DNA from 2 places in the Priestia sp. JSM ZJ58 genome. Region 1 is predicted to be linked to the other one. Evidence: riboswitches for the same ligand, from Rfam matches in the RefSeq annotation. Region 1 holds a riboswitch; the other holds the start of a gene.
The links. A riboswitch is a leader RNA that binds a small molecule or an ion and turns the genes downstream of it on or off. The one in region 1 is predicted to bind FMN.

Region 1 (6,358 bases):
CGATTAAACTAATCAAGTCAAATGAAGATAAATCATAAACCGAAGTGGCGCCAGGGAAATCGCCAACTTTTGACGGATCACCGGTAATTGCAAGCACTTGATTCATTCCTAGCGTATGAAGTCCCATTAAATGAGATTGAAGTCCAATTAAATTTCGGTCGCGACAGGTAATATGAATAAGCGGTCGTGCTTTTGTTTCTTGTTGCATCAGTGTTGCCATTGCCAAGTTGCTGATGCGAGGTGAGGCAAGAGAATTATCAGCTAATGTAATAGCATCTACGCCGACTTTATCAAGTGCTTTTGCGCCTTCTAAAAATTTCGTCGGACCAAGCTGTTTAGGCGGATCCAGCTCGACGATAACCGAGCGGCGCTTCTTCACAATTTCGTGCATATGAGGTTTATCCTGCTGCTCACGCTCTTGAACCGTAACGGCTGGTCTCATTTTAACGACTTTGCTTGTAATCGGAGGCAGGTCTTTTAAGGCAGACGACATGGCGCGTACGTGAGCTGGTGTTGTACCGCAGCATCCTCCAATTAAGCGAACCCCTTGTTCGCGGAATAAACGCGCGCTTTCTACAAAGTAGTCTTCATTCGTTTCATATTCCAGCTTGCCTTCCACATACGCCGGAAGGCTGGCATTAGGGTAAGCAGATAAGAAAGCACGATCAGGAAGCGGTACTTCTTCAAGAGACTGAATCATATGATAAGGACCTAAACGGCAGTTTAGCCCGACAACATCTGCTCCCAAGTCTTCTAATTCTTTTAATGCATCTGCTAAAGGACGCCCATCTTGCAGTACGCCAATATCATGCAGGGAAACGTGGGTAATAATAGGCTTATCCGTTTCTTTTCTTGCTAGTGTAAGAACGGTCTTTAATTCTTCGAAATCATAGTATGTTTCAAATAAAAGGCCATCCACGCCTTCATTTAAAAGCCAAAACATTTGTTCACGAATGCTTCGCTTAACCTCTTCTAAGCTAATAGCATTTTTTTGGAAAGAACGAATTCCGCCGAGTGTACCAACCACGTAAGCCTGATCGTTTGCAGCTTGTTTCGCTAATTTTACACCAGCAACATTGATGTCTTTGACTGAATCTTCTAATCCATAACGGGCAAGTTTTTGATAATTAGCAGCGTACGTATTTGTTTGAATAACGTTTGCACCAGCTTCTACATAGGCTCTGTGAATACGAGAAACCTCTTCTGGTTTGGTGATATTTAGTTCTTCAAAACAGCTGTCAATACCGTGTGAGTAAAGGAGGGTACCAGTGGCACCATCCCCAATTAAAATTTTAGACTTTAAATCTTCAAGTAACCCCATGTCAAAACCTCCTTAAATTGTTCCGCTTCTATTTCACGAGTGATTCGTTTTATGCAATATGCCGATAAAATAGAAAAAGTCTTCTTAAGAAGAAGACTTTTTTCGCCTTCTTATCTTCCAAGCAATAAATTGCTTGCTGGATTTAGCACCATGTCTCTAACGACTGGTTGCTGAGGTTTCAAAGGGCCAGTCCCTCCACCTCTCATGATAAGAATCAATTGTATATAATTGAAACATATTTTTTTAAATAGAAAGAATACTTATTTAATAATTTATCTGATTTTTAGAAATTATACAACAGTAAATTGTGAATTTCCAGCAAATATTGAGGAAAATTTAAAAGCTAAAGGGAAAATATCCGTATATTTTGTTTGAAAACTGCCGTTATGTTAAGGGATAAAGGGTTTTCATGAAAAAAACAAGAAGGAAATAAAAAAACGAAAAAGGAACAGCACCGGGTGAGGCGAGGATTTACATATAAAAGGCTCGTCTTTTTTTAACCGTTTCTACATATAGTGAACTATGAAGGGTAGAAGGGTGATGGGCATGAAAAGGTGGAAACTCACGCTGCAGGTTGCTGCTACGTATGTAGGCACCGTTGTAGGAGCCGGTTTTGCAACAGGCAAGGAAATTGTTCAATTTTTTACACAGTACGGGGAACTTGGAATGGTTGGAATTTTGGTCAGCGGCTTGTTTTTTATTTGGCTAGGTTCGAAAATGATGCTGCTTTCGCACGCAATTGGGGCTTCTTCTTATCAGCAGCTTAATACATATTTATTTGGTGATGTACTTGGAAAAGCGGTAAACGGTGTAATGATCGTCATTTTATTTGGAGTAACTTCAGTCATGCTAGCGAGTACGGGGGCAATAGGAAAAGAACAGTTCGGGCTGTGGCCTCCTGTTGGGATGATTTGTACAATTGTTTTAACTTATATATTTATCGCAAGAGGAATTAACGGTATTTTAATGGTTAATTCTCTTGTTGTGCCGATGATGCTTTCATTTGCTTTTATCATCTTTGTGCCAAATGTCAGCTATTTCTCACTGATTCAAACGAAGCCAGACTTAACGCTCGTCACACAGTGGAAGTGGGCGGTTAGTCCCTTTTTATATATTTCCCTAAATCTAGCTTTGGCTCAGGCCGTTTTAGTTCCATTAGGAAGCTCCGTGAAAGATAAGAGCGTGATCAAAAAAGGGGCCGTAATAGGAGGATGTGTACTTACGTTTATGCTTGTTTCTACTCATCTTGCCCTTTCCAATTTGCCTTATTCATTTCAACTTGATATTCCTATGAGTGCCGTTGTTAAAAATATCTCAGCGTGGGTGAATGTTTTATTTACGGTAGTTGTGTTAGGTGAGATTTTTACTACATTGATTGGAAATGTATTTGGAATCGCTAAACAGCTTCAATCATTTCTTCCCCTGAATGACAAACAAGCTTTTGCGTTTATTATCTTGGCATGCTTTATTATCGGGCAATTTGGATATGCTCAGCTTCTTGAGTTTTTGTATCCGATATTTGGCTATATTGGACTAGCTTTTGTATGGATGCTATGTATTAAAAAAGAAAAAATAAGCTAAAAGCTGGATTTTGAAGAGCAGATGTGAAAAAACGAAGTTAAATGATGTGACAAGTCGATTTTACTTTGCTATAATGTAAAACAAATAAGACTCTAGCAGTCGAATATATTATCCTTCGGGGTCGGGTGTAAGTCCCAACCGGCGGTGATAAAGCATATGCTTTTAAGCCCGTGACCCGTTTTCATACGATGTATGTTAGCGGTGGATCTAGTTAAAATCTAGAGCCGACAGTAAAAGTCTGGATGGGAGAAGGATCAGGAAGCACAGTTGTTTTTTTGTGTTGTATTAGGGACAGGTTTGCCTTTTTTAAAGCTACCCTTGTTTTTGTACACAAATTATAACTGTTTATTTCGTATACAATTAGCGGAATTTTGCATAGATAAAACTGATTCAGCTCAGCCGACCCCTTGGACATTTGTTCAAGGGGCTTTTTTATTTTCAGTGGTTGGGGGAAAGATAAATATGAAAAAAAAGCAGCTGCTATTTCAAAAAGGCATAAGAAGTTGGAATAGCGCCAAAGCAGGTGAAGAAAATGTTCACAGGTATTATTGAAGAAATTGGAAAAATAAAACGGATTCAAAAGGCTACAGAAGCAATTGTTCTTACGATTGATGCGAAGACCGTGTTAGAAGATGTGAACTTAGGGGACAGCATTTCAGTTAACGGCGTTTGTTTAACCGTAACGGCTTACTCTCAAAATGAATTTACGGTCGACGTCATGCCGGAGACGATTAAAGCAAGTACCCTGCAGCTTCTAACCGTTGGATCACGTGTTAACTTAGAACGGGCGATGGCTGCAAATGGCCGCTTTGGAGGGCATTTCGTCAGCGGACACGTTGATGGAATTGGAACCATTGTAAGCAAAACACGTAAAGGAAATGCCTTTTATTATGAAATTCAAGTGGATCCTGAACTTCGTGAATTTATGATGTTAAAAGGATCTGTTTCTGTAGACGGAACAAGTCTTACTATTTTTGATGTCAGCAACCAATCATTTACTATTTCTCTTATTCCTCATACGGTACTTCACACAGTCGTGGGAGACAAACAGCGAGGAGACAAGGTGAATATTGAATGCGATATGTTAGCTAAATATATGCATCAGATGATGGCTAACAAGTCAACTCCTGGCGCCTCGAATCGGTCAGGTAATATGAAGGATTTATTGCAGCAGCATGGTTTTACAAATTAACAGTGAGGTGAAAGAGATGTTTCATAAAGTAGAAGAAGCCATTGAAGAGTTAAAAAAGGGAAAAGTGGTTATTGTATGCGACGATGAAGATCGAGAAAATGAAGGAGATTTTATTGCATTAGCCGAAAAAACGACGCCTGAGGTTATTAACTTTATGGCTACTCATGGAAGAGGATTAATTTGTACACCTGTTAATGAAGAAATTGCGCATAAATTGAATCTTCACCCGATGGTAGTGAACAATACGGATGTACATGGAACAGCATTTACAGTAAGTATTGATCATATTTCAAGTACAACAGGTATCAGTGCGTACGAACGTTCTGCTACCGTTATGGCTCTTGTAAATGAAGCAACGGTAGCAAGTGATTTTCAACGACCAGGACACATTTTTCCGTTGATTGCAAAAGACGGGGGCGTTCTGCAGCGTGCGGGTCATACAGAGGCCGCTGTTGATTTAGCCGTGTTAGCAGGAGGAAAGCCTGCGGGTGTTATTTGTGAAATCATGAATGAAGATGGAACAATGGCACGCGTACCGGATTTAACAAAAATTGCAGAGCAATTTGATTTAAAAATGATTACAATAAAAGATTTGATTGCCTACCGCCGCAAACATGACCAGCTGATTAGCCGTGAAGTAGAAGTAAGCTTACCTACGGCATTTGGTGATTTTAAGGCTGTAGGATATACAAATAAACTTGATAATAAAGAACATGTGGCTCTTATCAAGGGTGATATCGATCATAATAGCCCCGTTCTCGTGCGGGTTCACTCCGAGTGCTTGACTGGAGATGTGTTTGGCTCTGAGCGCTGTGACTGCGGTCCTCAGCTTCACGCAGCTCTTACGCAAATTGAAGAAGAAGGACGCGGCATTCTGCTGTATATGCGTCAAGAGGGCAGAGGTATTGGCTTATTAAATAAGCTAAGAGCATATAAGCTGCAGGAAGAAGGATACGATACCGTAGAAGCGAATGAAAAACTCGGGTTTGCTGCGGATTTACGAGAGTATGGAATCGGTGCTCAAATCTTAAAGGACCTTGGAGTCAAACAAATGAAGCTTTTAACGAACAATCCTCGCAAAATTACTGGGCTAAAAGGCTACGACCTTGAAGTGGTAGAGAGAGTGCCTCTTCAAATGCCGGCAGTGGATGCCAATAAAAAATACTTAGATACCAAAGCTAAAAAACTAGGTCATTTATTACATTTATAAGTTTACACTTTTTTTCGTTATAACAAATGAAGCTAATTCATGAAAAGAAATGTAAATAACTATATATTACTACTAGCAGGAGGAACAAGAGATGAATCATTTATATGAAGGAAATTTAGTTGGCACAGGATTAAAAATCGGAATCGTGGTAGGGCGTTTTAATGAATTTATTACAGGGCGTTTACTTAGTGGAGCAGAAGATGCGCTTAAACGTCACGGCGTAGCTGATGAAGATGTAGATGTGGCTTGGGTACCGGGCGCTTATGAAATTCCATTAATCGCTAAAAAATTAGCTGAATCTAAAAAATATGACGCGGTTATTACACTAGGAACGGTTATTCGAGGAGCTACTCCACACTTTGATTTTGTATGTAATGAAGTAGCAAAAGGCGTTGCATCTCAAAGCTTACAAACAGGCGTACCAATTATCTTTGGTGTATTAACAACTGAAACAATTGAGCAAGCAATTGAACGTGCAGGAACAAAAGCAGGAAACAAAGGATGGGAAGCTGCAGCATCAGCTATCGAAATGGCTAACCTTTCAAAAATGATTGAAGGATAATAGAGGACGTTCCAATTTTTGTAAGTTAAAGAGTTAAAAGAGGCTGAAACAAAAGTATGGTAGTTGAAAGAAGATCCGAACGATGAATCGTTCGGATTTTTTCATGGTTAGGGTTACATTACAACGTAGGTTTCCTGTATGTAGGCTTCTAACTGTTGAGTGGAGAGCAGGGCCAAGGCTCCTGTAGGGAAAGCGAAGCCTTGCAGGGAAATCACCTGCAGTGCAGCAAGCCATCCATACTATCTCATGTATCCGATTTGTTCGCCTTTAGATTGGATTGATGTAGTATGTCTCAATCTCTTTTGAATAGAAGCTAGCTATGTATAATTTGGCTAAAACGTCTTACTCTAAGTAATAATTAGGTCGTAAAAGGGAGACGTCTATGCCTCATTATACTGCTTTTTTTGCATTGATTATTATCAGCACAGCCGTTTTGCTTACAGTATTCATACGTAAAAAAGATAAAAAGCTAGTCGTTTTGCTTTTTTTTAT
Region 2 (6,358 bases), 2.9 Mb from region 1:
ATCTAGAGAAACGACTTGTTGCAGAAGGGAATTCTGTAGCCGCAGGTCAAAACATTGGATGGGTTGGCAATACAGGACGATCTTCAGGTGCACATTTGCATTTTGAAGTTCATCAAGGAAGTTGGAATCCGGATAAAACCAATGCGGTAAACCCACTCGCCAAATTGGACAAGCAAAAACTATCGGCATACGTAAAAAACGATTTAGCTGCCACGGTTTTTCAGCAGTTACATCAGGCTTCTGATAACTGTATTCTTATCCATCAAGGAGATACATTATCTGAACTTGCGGCCAAATATGAAGTCGATGTGGAGCAGCTAAGAAAGTGGAATCATTTAGAGAACACCGCTTTAAATGCAGGACAAGTGTTAAAAATAAGTCCATAAAAAAAGAGCCGTTAAGGCTCTTTTTTCAATGTCACAACTCAATGCGCTGTATGGTCACGATTTCGCTTGTTTGTTTTAATGAAGTGATGACAGAATCATCTAAAAGTTTATCAAACGTGAGCATCATAATGGCTTCTCCGCCTTTTTGCTTACGTCCCACTTGCATGGTAGCAATGTTAATACGTAAATCTCCAAGTACTTTCCCTACATTTCCAATAACTCCGGGCTGATCACTGTGACGGATATAAAGAAGATGTCCTTCTGGATAAAAATCAATATCAAACGAATCAATATTAACAATTCGAGGTCCATATCCTGCTATATAAGTGCCCGTAATGGTAAATGTACGCTGTTCGCCTGTTACTGTAACGTCAATTATATTAGAATATCCTTGCGTATCTTCCGATGTTTTTTCACCAAATGTAATTCCTCGTTCTTTGGCAATCATAGAAGCATTGACTTCGTTAACAGGTGAGTCAATACGATGGGTTAAAAAGCCTGATAACAAGCTCCGTGTAATATAAGTGGTTTCTAAATCCGTCACTGTACCTCCGTAGGAGATCGAGATATGCTGAACGGGTTCTCGCATGCATTGAGATAAAATAGCTCCCATTTGTTTAGTAAGGCTCGTAAACGGCTGAATTTTTTCAAAAACTTCTTTAGAAAGCGTTGGTAAATTAATGGATGAACTTACAGGATTACCTTCTAGAAAACGCAGAACGTCATGTGCCACGTCTTCAGCAACGTTAAGCTGGGCTTCTTTTGTAGAAGCTCCTAAATGGGGAGTTGTAATAACTTGATCAAAATGTAACAAAGGGTTATCAATCGGCGGTTCAACTTCAAATACGTCAATAGCTGCACCTTGAACATGGCCAATTTCTAAATAATGAACTAAGGCTTTTTCATCAATGATCCCGCCGCGTGCGCAGTTTAATAAAAATACACCCTTCTTTGTTTTGGCTAATGTTTCATGATTGAGCAATCCCTTGGTTTCTTTCGTAAGCGGAGTGTGTACGGTAATTACATCCGCTGCTGCTAGTAATTCATCCAGGGATAATAGTTCTACGCCTAGCTTTTCAGCTCGGGAAGAGGTTAAAAAAGGATCGTAAACGTGAACGCTCATATTGAAGGCTTTTGCGCGTTTAGCAAGCTCTGAGCCAATTCTTCCAAATCCGATAATGCCCAGGTGTTTGCGATTAAGCTCTGTTCCAACAAATGCTGAGCGGTTCCATTCGCGCGCTTTGACTGAAGCATTTCCTTGGGGGATATGCCGAAACAAGCTAGCCATCATAGCAAATGTATGTTCCGCCGTTGAAATGGTATTTCCGTTCGGCGCGTTAATAACGACAACCCCTCGTTTGGTTGAGGCTTCAATATCAATATTATCGACACCTACTCCAGCGCGAGCAACAATTTTTAAATTCGGCATTTTTGCCAGCAAATCCTCTGTAACCGTCGTAGCACTCCGTACTAAAAGCGCATCGTACGTATGCAAATCATTCTCAACTTCTTCAACTTTTTTTCGCGTAAGATTCACATGAGGAGCTTCAAGTAGTGGAGCAAGACCTTCATTGCTAATTGAATCAGCTACTAATACGTTATACATGACGTGAACATCTCCCTTGGATTTTACTATCATCAAATATTTGATAATTTACCATGTTAAAAAAATTCTGTCAATTATATTTTTTAAACTTTACAATTAGTTATCAAATACACAATTGTAAACGTAAAATTGAAACTATAAATATGTCATAATGCTGTTGGTTATGCACTTATTTCCTTATTTTACATATAAAACAGTAATGAAGTTTATAAAAGACATCAATTTAATAGGAATTAAAAAAACTTCTTTATTTACTTTTAATTCGAGATAACATATAATAAATTCATAATTAAATATTGATCTATCTTCGGGGCAGGGTGAAATTCCCGACCGGCGGTAAAAAAACAAATTGTTTTGAGCCCGCGAGCTTATATGTAATACATACGAGCAGATTTGGTGAAATTCCAAAGCCGACAGTACAGTCTGGATGGGAGAAGGTGGAGGTTCAGCGTTCAAAACCTAATGTGATGAACGTTTATTAAATATGCCTGCCATGTCTCCTCTCAACGAATCATTTGTTGGGAGGTTTTTGCGTGGGGATATGAAGTTGAACCTTTCTTCTTTGAAGAGTGGATCACAAAGAAGGAGAGAGGCAAGATGCAACAAAGTAAGAAAACTCAAAAGCTGGTTATACTAGGAATGTTAAGCAGTATTGCTTACATTTTAATGATGATTAATTTTCCGATTCCTGGATTACCTCCGTTTTTAACAATTGATTTTAGCGAAATTCCTGCACTCGTAGCAGCACTTGTATTTGGACCTATGGCTGCTGTTATAGTAGAAGGAATAAAAAATTTATTGAATTATTTAATTCAAGGAAGTGCTACAGGGGTTCCGGTTGGTCAAGTGGCGAACTTTGTAGCTGGTTTACTGTTCGTTCTTCCTGTATCATATATGTTCCGTCGATTTAAAACAGCTAAAGGCGTAACGATAGGTTTGGTTACGGGTACGGTTGTAATGACGGTACTCATGGCTGTCTTAAATTATTATGTCTTTTTACCGGCGTATACAATCTTCTTACAATCGCCAGAAATGTCTAGTGAACAAGCGCGTCAATATATCGTTGCAGGTATTTTGCCGTTTAACTTAATAAAAGGAGCAGCAACAGGGGTTATTTTTGTCTTATTGTTTTCAAAAATGAAGCAATGGATCACGCGCCGCGTTGCTGTTTAATTCAATCGCTCTCCCGGGGAGAGCGATTTTTATATAAAAAAAAACCTGCAGCATGTACTATACTACAGGTTTGTTCAATACTTATTCGAATTTATTAGCATCGCCTTCGAATTTTTCATCCGCTACGCGAATTGAATCCGTAGGGCAGCCTTCCATTGCATCCATCATATCATCTTCTAGATCTTCTGGAATTTCTACTACACCTTGGTTATCATCTAATGTTACGAATGCAATACCTTCATCATCATAATCATAAATGTCTGGTGCTGCTGCTCCGCAAGCGCCGCATGCGATGCAAGTATCTTTATCAACAATTGTATATTTTGGCATAACAAGACCTCCTGTAAAGTGTTCGAAAATTTCTTATTATATAATCTCTTCGCGAATCAAGAGTGAAATTTCTCCTTATTCATTGTAAAATGATTTATAAAACTTTTCAATAGAAAAGTCACTGAGAATGCTTATCAAATCAAGGTTTCTTCACTTATCCAAACGTTTTGATACATAAAGGAAAGAGCTAAAAAGCCTTTATCTCACATGCTATTGGTCACTTTTGGTACAATGAATGAGAAAGGAAGTTGACACCTTTGAATTATATTCAAGTTAGCATTTTATTTTGTATAAAACAGTTAAAAGGTGAGCGAACCGCCTATGGTATTTATCATTTATTAACAGGTAAAAAGTCAGCGCAAACAATTCAAGACGGAAAAATTTTTGGAATCTCTTTTCTTTTTCAGTCATTTCTTTACTTAGATAAACGGTCTTTTGAAACCTGCGTTGCATATTTAAAAGAACAGCAGTATATCGAAGAAACTGAAAATCAAAAGTATGTGATGACAGATAAGGGACGAACACGCCTTGAAGATGAACTGACGGCTCGGCCCTTTCATCCAGCTTTAGACGGATGGAAATTCGCAAGCAGTACTCAATTATTTTTAGCAAGAATCACTTTGTTCATTCAGACCTTATCCAACCTACAGTATTTTCAAAAAGGGTTTTTACCCATTTCCAAAAATCCTGAGGTCATTCAATGGGTCAAAACGTATATTATGTCTCAAAAGCAAACGCGTCAAGAGTTAGCCGCCGAGCTATTCAAAGAGCTCCGAACGTGCTTGAAAGATTGTACGGAACGGGATGCGTCTCTTTTTGTTTTGCAACTGACTGGATACGAAAGAGTAGGCTTTACAAAAAATCAGTTAGCATATCAATATGAACTCGATGAGCATTATGTGCATATTCAACTTTTAGGGGTTATTCATCATATCATTGAAAAAGTGAGTCAAAATAATGAAAGCTTTCATGTACTTTCTTCTTTTTTGCATGATCTATATTTAGAATTGCCTTTGACAAGCTCGACGTTAAAAACGTATAGCTGGCTTCAAAAAGGAAAGACGCTTGAAGAAATTGCTTATATAAGGCGTTTAAAAGAAAGTACAATTGAAGATCATATTGCAGAATTAGCTCTGTTTGTTCCATCTTTTTCAATCGATGCATACGTATCGCCTAAGCAGCAGGAAGAAATTATCTCGGCTTTTGAAAGTTTGCGTACAAATAAATTAAAGGCGATAAAGGAAGAAGTAAAAGACGACGTTACCTATTTTCAGATTCGTCTCGTATTAGCAAAACATTTTACCTGATACTAAAAAAAGTGGTGTTTGATGTGAAGATAGAACAACTTCTACAGAAACAATTTGGCTATAGCCAATTTCGACTAGGACAAAAAGAGATTATTCAAGATATTTTAACAGGTCATAATGTGTTAGCGGTTCTTCCTACAGGAACAGGGAAATCATTGTGCTATCAGCTCCCCGCTTATGTGTTGAACCGACCGGTGCTGATTGTATCTCCTTTAATTTCACTGATGGAAGATCAAGTTCAACAACTAAAGGCAAGTGGAGAAAAGAGAGTTATTGCCTTAAATAGTTTCCTACAACAAGAAGAAAAAAGACGGGCGCTAAAAGATTTAGCTTTTTATCGTTTTATTTATGCATCTCCTGAAATTTTGCAAAACGCTGTTGTGGTAGAAGCATTAAAACAGGCAAAGGTAGGCCTTTTCGTTGTGGACGAGGCGCACTGTATTTCTCAGTGGGGACATGATTTCCGTTTGGATTATCTTCAGTTAGGAGATATATGGAAGGAACTTGGCAGTCCGCTATGTCTGGCACTAACAGGAACTGCGACCAGGGAAGTAGTGGAAGATATTAAGCGCTACTTATCGCTGCCTGCTGTCAACGAGCACATCTATTCCATGAATCGAAGTAATATTGCGATGAAAGTTGATTTTGTTGCAAGTATTGAAGAGAAAAAAGAGAAGTTGCTGATGTACGTTAGTGAACTGCAAAGTCCAGGAATTATCTATTGTTCCAGCCGATCTTGGACAGAAGCATTAACACAGCTTCTAAAGGAAAATGGGATACAGCGAGTGCAGTATTACCATGGGGGAATGGAACCGAATGAAAGAATGCTTGTTCAACAGCAATTTTTAGAAAATCAGCTGGATATCATTTGCTGCACAAGTGCATTTGGAATGGGGGTTAATAAATCGAATGTTCGCTTTGTTATTCATTTTCATACACCTACGCAGCTAGAAGCATACGTACAGGAAATTGGAAGAAGTGGACGCGATCAGCAAAACAGTATTGCGATTTTGCTTTATGCTGAAGGAGACGATGATTTTGCTCATTCTTTACTTGAAATTGAGCTTCCTTCTTCAGATATCATCTTATACTGCCTGTCGTATTTACGAAATCATGATCAGGCCATTCCTTTAAAACAAGTAGAGTCTCATTTTCTTTATACAGTGGGTATTCAAGAAACACATTGGAGATTTATTCGTTATTATTTGTACAGAGAAAATGTAGTGGAAAATGAACATGTTGAACCTAGGAAAATCCCTGAATCGCTGCATGAAACGATTGTTGCAGCTGTAAATAAACGTCTTCGAAACAAACATGACAAGTATCGTGCGATGAAGGAGTTTATTGAGGCAAAAGAATGCCGTCGTCAGGTGCTGCTTGGCTATTTCAATGAGCTCGGAAAATCAGAGCTTCAGAATTGTTGCGATTGCTGCGGATTGGATTTAGAAGCCTATAAAAAAACAAATGGTGAGCAAGAGCAATGGACATTTCAAGGCTGGGAATTAGAATTAGCTCGTTTGCTTCGTCAAGGAGAGATATAATGGCAAAGTCACAGC

Region 2: it holds a riboswitch for FMN, as region 1 does, so the genes downstream of both, ACH6EI_RS02705 (ECF transporter S component) here and ribE (riboflavin synthase) in region 1, are expected to answer to the same signal.

The regions. Positions count from the first base shown of each region.
Region 1 is NZ_JBISEM010000001.1:3,454,398-3,460,755, reverse strand. Features, by position in the region: gene ACH6EI_RS18070 (bifunctional homocysteine S-methyltransferase/methylenetetrahydrofolate reductase) at 1-1,321, opposite strand, end outside; SAM riboswitch class I at 1,429-1,535, opposite strand; gene ACH6EI_RS18065 (YkvI family membrane protein) at 1,868-2,902, shown strand; FMN riboswitch at 3,010-3,160, shown strand; gene ribE (riboflavin synthase) at 3,435-4,094, shown strand; gene ACH6EI_RS18055 (bifunctional 3,4-dihydroxy-2-butanone-4-phosphate synthase/GTP cyclohydrolase II) at 4,111-5,304, shown strand; gene ribH (6,7-dimethyl-8-ribityllumazine synthase) at 5,396-5,866, shown strand; gene ACH6EI_RS18045 (hypothetical protein) at 6,249-6,358, shown strand, end outside.
Region 2 is NZ_JBISEM010000001.1:521,687-528,044, forward strand. Features, by position in the region: gene ACH6EI_RS02695 (peptidoglycan DD-metalloendopeptidase family protein) at 1-386, shown strand, start outside; gene serA (phosphoglycerate dehydrogenase) at 418-1,992, opposite strand; FMN riboswitch at 2,292-2,435, shown strand; gene ACH6EI_RS02705 (ECF transporter S component) at 2,590-3,165, shown strand; gene ACH6EI_RS02710 (ferredoxin) at 3,247-3,495, opposite strand; gene ACH6EI_RS02715 (YpbB family protein) at 3,753-4,802, shown strand; gene ACH6EI_RS02720 (RecQ family ATP-dependent DNA helicase) at 4,826-6,343, shown strand; gene ACH6EI_RS02725 (CPBP family intramembrane glutamic endopeptidase) at 6,343-6,358, shown strand, end outside.